Regions from separate parts of the Enterococcus sp. LJL51 genome, predicted to be linked through region 2. Evidence: predicted binding sites of a transcription regulator. Region 2 holds the regulator's gene; each other region holds the start of a gene.
The links. Region 2 encodes CtsR, which represses protease genes until heat stress. Its sites were predicted from a motif close to TTGGTCAAAAAAGGTCAAANA; they were not measured.

Region 1 (2,269 bases), on a different contig from region 2:
CTATGCCGATGGAATTTCTCGAAATTTATCGGAGACAGGTTATAGGCTAAGCTATGAAGATCAGGAGCTGCCTCAAATCGGTATGATTTGCATGGACATGCTGCTGGTGGATTTAACCGAAGCACCAGCTATTCAGCCAGGGGTAGTTATAACGGTGCTGGAGAATGGTGAAGAAGCCGCTAAAAAAAGTCAAACGATTACGAATGAGATTCTAAGCAGGATCGGCAGCCGGCTGGAAAATTGAAAACACTGAAACAGAGGGAATGTAACCCTATGTTTCAGTGTTGTTTCAACAGGTTGAACTTTTAGCTATCCTTTAGTACAGAAACAATTGCTTCGTTAAAAGCCGGCAGGTCATCTGGATTCCGACTAGTTACAAGTTTCTTATCAATGACAACGGCCTGATCTTCAACCTCAGCGCCAGCGTAATGAATATCCGGCTGTACAGTTAGATAGGCAGTCATTTTACGTCCGCTAGTTAAACCAGTCTGGATAAATAATTGGGGACCATGGCAAATCGCAAATAACGGCAAGTCATTTTCCAAATAGTAGGCAGTGAAATCTACAAAACGTTGATCTGCACGCAGCTGGTCAGGTGAAAAGCCTCCAGGAATTAGCAACGCAGAAAATTCCTCTGGAGAAACATCATCAATCGCTGCATCAATGACAAAGGTCTCTCCCTTTTTTCCAGTAATAGTTTTGCCGGCTTCTTTTTCAATTAGCGTCAAAGTGTAACCGGCACTTTCCAAGGCCTTTTTTGGTGAGGTCAATTCTACGTCTTCCACCATATCTGTAACTAATACTGCAACTTTTCCTGTGTTTGTCATCGAATCTCCTCTTTCTTGTTTGTTGTGGCTGAATGAATCAGCTTAACTTTATCCTAACGTGATTTTTTTAAGTATTCAAAAGATAGACACTTCTTTGTTTGAACAATCCTGACTTTTTGGTAAAATAGAGGAGTGACCGGAATGGATAGTCATTCCTTACTGAAAAGCAGGAGGTATGTATAAATGTATCGTTTAGAAGAAGAAGAAAAAGAAAATACACCGAAAAATGATCAAAGTATGATTATGAAGAAATTATGGGAAGAGCGGACAATTCTGATTTATGGTGAAGTAACACAGGATTTAGCCAGAGAGGTTTCTTCTCAGCTGCTTTTATTAGCAGCAATGGGTGATGAGCCTATTAAGATTTTTGTCAACAGTCCGGGAGGACATGTAGAATCTGGAGACACTATCCACGACATGATTCAGTTTGTTAAGCCAGAGGTTATCGTTGTAGGTACTGGCTGGGTGGCAAGTGCCGGTGTCACAATCTATCTTGCGGCAGATGCCAAGAATAGATACTGCCTGCCGAATACTCGGTTTATGATTCATCAGCCGGCTGGCGGAGTACAAGGTCAAGGAACAGAGATTCAAATTGAAGCGAAGGAAATTGTCCGTATGAGAGAACGTGTTAACCGGATGATTGCTGAAGCAACAGGTCAAACCTATGAACAGGTAGCTAAAGATACAGACCGCAATTTCTGGATGTCTGCAGAAGAAGCCAAAGAATATGGCATGGTATCTAAAATTATTAAATCCAGCGACGAAATTTAATAAGTCAAATGATGTGTCAAGTGGCTGACATCTAATGAGTAAAGCTAGAGGTGTTTAATTCTGGAAAGACATTTTTTAGAAAAAGACAGGAGTAGAGACAGAAGAGGCAGCATCGAGAAATAAAAAAGAGCTGCTCTGTCACAGTTTAGTGTTGATAAGTACTTCTATTTAGTTTTTTATTCAGGTTTAAAGAGCGAAATAAACGGAGTGTCCGTTTTGTTTCGCTCTTTTATGTTTATAAGTCTTTAGAATTTCAAAAAAAATTTGAAAAATTCTAGAATAGTCCATATAAAATAACGATAGTTATTTTTGTGGAACTACAGGTTTTTATTCTGGGCTTGTCAGCAAGAAGGGAAAACGGTAAAATAAATTGATAATAAAAGAAAGTAGGAAGAAAAGTGAAACCAAATTTAGGCTATTATATTCAAAAGATTAACGATATTGTGCAGGAGACCGAAAAAATCGGCGAAAATATGAATGTTTATTACGAGGAGCTGCGTCAGGCAATCGACGATAAGAAGACAGCAGAGCTTTCTCCAGAGCGGATTACAGAGATTCAGGGAATCTTTAAAGAAGGTACGATGAAATATGAAGACTTGCTAAAATTAATTCTAGGTCTTCGTCCACCAGTAAAAGTAATTGGCGTTCATAAAAAATTAGAACGTTCTTAT
Region 2 (2,269 bases):
ATTTTATTGATATCTCCAGTATGATCGGCTTGTGCATGGGTCAGAATGATATACTTCAAAGGTTTGCCGGTATCCTCTACCGCTTTAATGATGGGTTCTGCCATCCCTTGTTTACTACAATCGATTAGTACACAGTAGTCTTTTTCTAAAATAATGTAGCAATTTATAGGAAATATCCGCGGCATCGTAATCAGCTGCAGTGATTCTTCAGTGGAATGATAAATTGTTTTCATATGTTTCCTCCTTGATTTCTTCAAATAATTTTTCAATAAAACTATCTAAAGAGTGATCAGTGCCGCTATTTTCCAAGTGCTGTTTCAACTGCTGAAAGTCATCCGTATAGGGGATTTTAACAGCTGTAGAATTGCCTGATAATGGCGCACGGCTCTCTCTAAATCGCTAATTTTTTTCTCTAGTAAAGTTTTACCCTGCTGGTTGCAGTCTTCAGAAAGCTCCTGGTCAAAGAGCAGCATGAAGGTGTTGATTTCCTTTAGAGAAAAGCGGGCATATTTCATTACAGCGATATATTTTAGCTTGAACAGCTCTTCTTTTGAATAGATGCGGTAATTGTTGTCGCTGCGTTTAGGTGTAATCAGTTTTTCTTTTTCATAATACCGGATAGTGTCTTTCGAAAGGTTTGTCAGTTTAGCAATCTCGTTGATTGTCCATTCAGTGGTCATGTTGTTTTCCTCCTGATTTCATCATAACATTAGAGTAAACTCCAAGGTCAATACTGAAAATGTGAATTATTTGTTGAAAATCCTTTGATTTTTCAATAAAGTATAAGCTTTCTTCTTTATTTACTTGTACAAAAACGATATAATTATGGTCAGTATTAGTCAAGGGAGAAGGATAATGTCATGAACAATAAGAACACTTCTGATCTGATTGAAGCCTATTTGAAAAAGATACTAGAAGATAGCAGTAAGATTGAGATTCGACGTGCCGAGATGGCCAATTTATTCAATTGTGTCCCTTCCCAGATAAATTATGTAATTAATACTCGTTTTACCATTCAGCGGGGATATTCTGTTGAAAGTAAACGAGGTGGAGGCGGCTATATCCGAATTGCCAAGGTTCAGCTATCTGACAGTACACAGCTGCTTAAGCAGATGGAGCAATTCATTGGTGATCAGCTATCAGAGAAAGACGCATTGGTTTTTGTGCAGAAATTATATGAAGAAGAAGTAGTGACGAAGAAGGAAGGCAATTTGATGCTTGCTGCTTTGGGAAAAAATGTGCTGGGAAAATTTGGCGCACAGGAAGATTTTTTACGTGCTCAGTTAATGTATGCTTTTTTGGAGCGTCTGAGCTATGAGGAGGAATAGTTTATGGATGAGTTATTTACAGATAGCGCTAAAGCCGTTTTGGCTATTGCACAGGAAGAGGCAAAATATTTCAAGCATCAGTCGGTTGGCTCAGAACACTTGCTGCTGGCATTAGTAATTGAGCCGAAAGGTATTGCCGGCAAAACACTGCGCCAGTTGAATGTAGACAAAAATGATATTCGCGAGGAAATTGAACACTTGATGGGGTACGGAATGGCAAAATCCTATCCAAAAGGGATTTATCTACCTTATTCACCTCGGGCGAAGCAAATTTTTGCTTACTCTGGAGAAGAAGCTAAACGCTTAGGTGCTCCGAATATTGGGACAGAGCATTTGCTGCTGGGGTTGTTGCGTGATGAAGATATATTAGCTTCACGAATTCTAGTAAATTTAGGTTTAAGCCTAATCAAGGTTCGGCAGCTGCTTATGAAAAAAATTGGTATTAATGACCCACAGATGGCGATGTCTGGCAACAAACGGAAAAATCAAAAGGGTGCTGCGCAAAAGGGCGGCGGTACACCTACACTAGATTCGCTTGCTAGAGATTTAACGAAATTGGCTCGAGAAAAGAACCTTGATCCAGTTGTTGGCCGTTCAGATGAAGTAAGAAGACTGATTCAGATTTTAAGTAGAAGAACTAAAAATAATCCTGTACTGGTTGGTGAACCAGGTGTAGGTAAAACAGCAATTGCTGAAGGTCTGGCACAGAAGATAGTTAATGGAGAGGTTCCTCAGGCTATGCAGGAAAAACGTCTGATGATGTTGGATATGGGTGCACTGGTAGCCGGGACTAAGTACCGTGGCGAGTTTGAAGATCGATTGAAAAAAGTCATCGACGAAATTTATCAAGACGGTCAGGTAATCCTGTTTATCGATGAGCTTCATACGTTAATTGGTGCCGGCGGTGCTGAAGGAGCAATTGATGCTTCCAATATTTTAAA
Region 3 (2,269 bases), on a different contig from region 2:
CTCATTTCCATAACTGTCCATCAGATAGCCACACTGCTCACATTCTTCCAAAAAATGAATTTTCCCGTTCGGCTGCTTCGCAAGAACATAATACATAGTATATTGATTAATTTTTGGGCAGTCATTGCTTGTAGGAACCGCCGCCAGCTCCCATAACGTACTGCTGATGATCATCGCTAACCCGCCGATTTTATTATATTCACGTTGACTTACTATGTTTTTCTCTGTTTCCAAAGAGAGAGTTGTCTCTGGATTAACATAGACTGCCGGATCAAGCTCGATTAGCATATCCAAGCGCGAGTTTTGCAAAACCTCTTTTCTGAAATATCGATTATTTCTTTTGACAAAAGCCGCTAGTGCTGCGTAATAGGCTTGATGACTGCTCATTATGTTCTCATCAGAAAACAGTGCGTAGTACTGCTGCATAAAACGACTGTCTCGCTTCATGTAATTTTTCATCTGCTGCTCCTTATCCAATGAACCTGTCTACTCTAATCAACTACACCTTTTCTTCTATTAGAAGACGTTTCTTTTGATAATAAATTAAGTCTTCCTGATCCTGCAGCTCCTTAGTCTCTTTAAGAAGCTTTTCTTTTTCCTCCTCCAAATGAAAGAATACAGCTTTTTTCTTTTGCTGAACCTGCCATCGCAATTCCTCGGTCATTTGTTTTTCCTGATCGTTGCCGATAAACTGATCTAAACGGCTGACAAGATGATTCACCCGGTAGAACAGTTCACTATATTTATCCTCAAGCTTGTCCATTTTTCTCTGTGTTTCTATAGCTTCGTCTAATGCTTTTTCGACATTTCGCTCTTCCAGCAGCAGGCCATCCCATTGGTTAATCTTCTTTCTATCCATTTACACGCCCTGCAATTTTCTGGATAATGATTTGCCTTCTCTGCTTGGATACAAATCCAACCTCTTTATCACTCATTAACTTTCCTCCTAAATAGTCTCATAATAAAAATGACAAAATAACCAATTAAAAATTCTTTTCATTACATATAGTTTATCATAATCCTTGGAAATCAACTTATCAGATTTTTTCTCTTTATATAAAATAATTGATATAGCTTCTCCTATTTTTCTGTGTAAAAACAGGTGAATAATTTCAATGCAATTTAATTGACCTTTATTGACCATTAGAGTATACTTTTTTTAGGCATTCCAATCAGGGATATGTTAGAATGTTTTTATGAGCTTTTTATATAGGAGGACATAACTTATGAATTTAATACCAACAGTCATAGAACAATCATCTCGCGGCGAAAGAGCCTATGATATTTACTCACGCTTATTAAAAGACAGAATCATTATGTTGAGCGGACCAATCGACGACAATGTAGCTAACTCCGTTATCGCTCAGCTGTTGTTCCTTGATGCACAGGATTCTGAAAAAGATATTTATCTATACATCAACTCTCCGGGCGGCAGTGTTTCTGCTGGATTAGCAATCTTTGATACAATGAACTTTGTTAAAGCTGATGTACAGACAATCGTATTAGGGATGGCAGCTTCTATGGGCAGCTTCTTGCTGACAGCCGGTCAAAAAGGCAAACGCTTTGCGTTGCCGAATGCTGAAATCATGATTCACCAGCCATTAGGAGGAGCACAAGGTCAGGCAACTGAAATTGAAATTGCTGCTAAACACATTCTCGATACACGTGAACGCTTGAATAAAATCTTAGCTGAACGTACGGGGCAACCAATTGAAGTGATTGAGAAAGATACAGATCGCGATAACTTTATGACTGCACAGCAGGCAAAAGATTATGGGCTGATTGATGAAGTGATGGAAAACAGCAGTTCTCTGAATTAATAATCAGAATCTCAAAAGTCTGAAATCATTAGATTTCAGGCTTTTTTCTTTGAAATTAACTTACAAACAATAGTACACTAATAGTTGAAAGAAAATTAAAGGAAGAAAGGATTATTGATGATGGATATTTCTCAAATCGATGCCTCCAAAGTTACAGAAGAAAATGGTTTAATCATCGGCAGAGACTCGGCTCCAGTGAAAATGATTGAGTTTATGAATGTCCGCTGCCCTTATTGTAGACAGTGGTTTAATGAATATGACGATATGCTTACGACTTATGTGAACAATGGAAAACTGCAGCGGATTATCAAACTGTTCGATAAAGAAAAGGAAAGCCTGCAGCGGGGAAATATGATGCACCGCTTTATCAATTACGACCTTCCGTTAAAAGGTTTGACAGACTTACGGCAAATTTATGCCACGCAGGATAAATGGGGGGATATGTCCCT

Region 1: a site for CtsR is predicted at 923-943, ahead of ACYSNQ_RS00695 (ATP-dependent Clp protease proteolytic subunit). Genes of this name have one in related genera too.
Region 3: a site for CtsR is predicted at 1,124-1,144, ahead of clpP (ATP-dependent Clp endopeptidase proteolytic subunit ClpP). Genes of this name have one in related genera too.

What each region holds. Positions count from the first base shown of each region.
Region 1 is NZ_JBTXLW010000001.1:154,166-156,434, reverse strand. It holds gene vanT (membrane-bound serine racemase VanT) at 1-244, shown strand, start outside; gene ACYSNQ_RS00700 (type 1 glutamine amidotransferase domain-containing protein) at 306-827, opposite strand; gene ACYSNQ_RS00695 (ATP-dependent Clp protease proteolytic subunit) at 1,011-1,598, shown strand; gene ACYSNQ_RS00690 (hypothetical protein) at 1,997-2,269, shown strand, end outside.
Region 2 is NZ_JBTXLW010000027.1:5,734-8,002, forward strand. It holds gene ACYSNQ_RS17155 (MBL fold metallo-hydrolase) at 1-233, opposite strand, end outside; gene ACYSNQ_RS17160 (MerR family transcriptional regulator) at 318-680, opposite strand; gene ACYSNQ_RS17165 (CtsR family transcriptional regulator) at 861-1,328, shown strand; gene ACYSNQ_RS17170 (ATP-dependent Clp protease ATP-binding subunit) at 1,332-2,269, shown strand, end outside.
Region 3 is NZ_JBTXLW010000022.1:29,433-31,701, forward strand. It holds gene ACYSNQ_RS16140 (hypothetical protein) at 1-459, opposite strand, end outside; gene ACYSNQ_RS16145 (DUF3958 family protein) at 500-859, opposite strand; gene clpP (ATP-dependent Clp endopeptidase proteolytic subunit ClpP) at 1,227-1,820, shown strand; gene ACYSNQ_RS16155 (DsbA family protein) at 1,941-2,269, shown strand, end outside.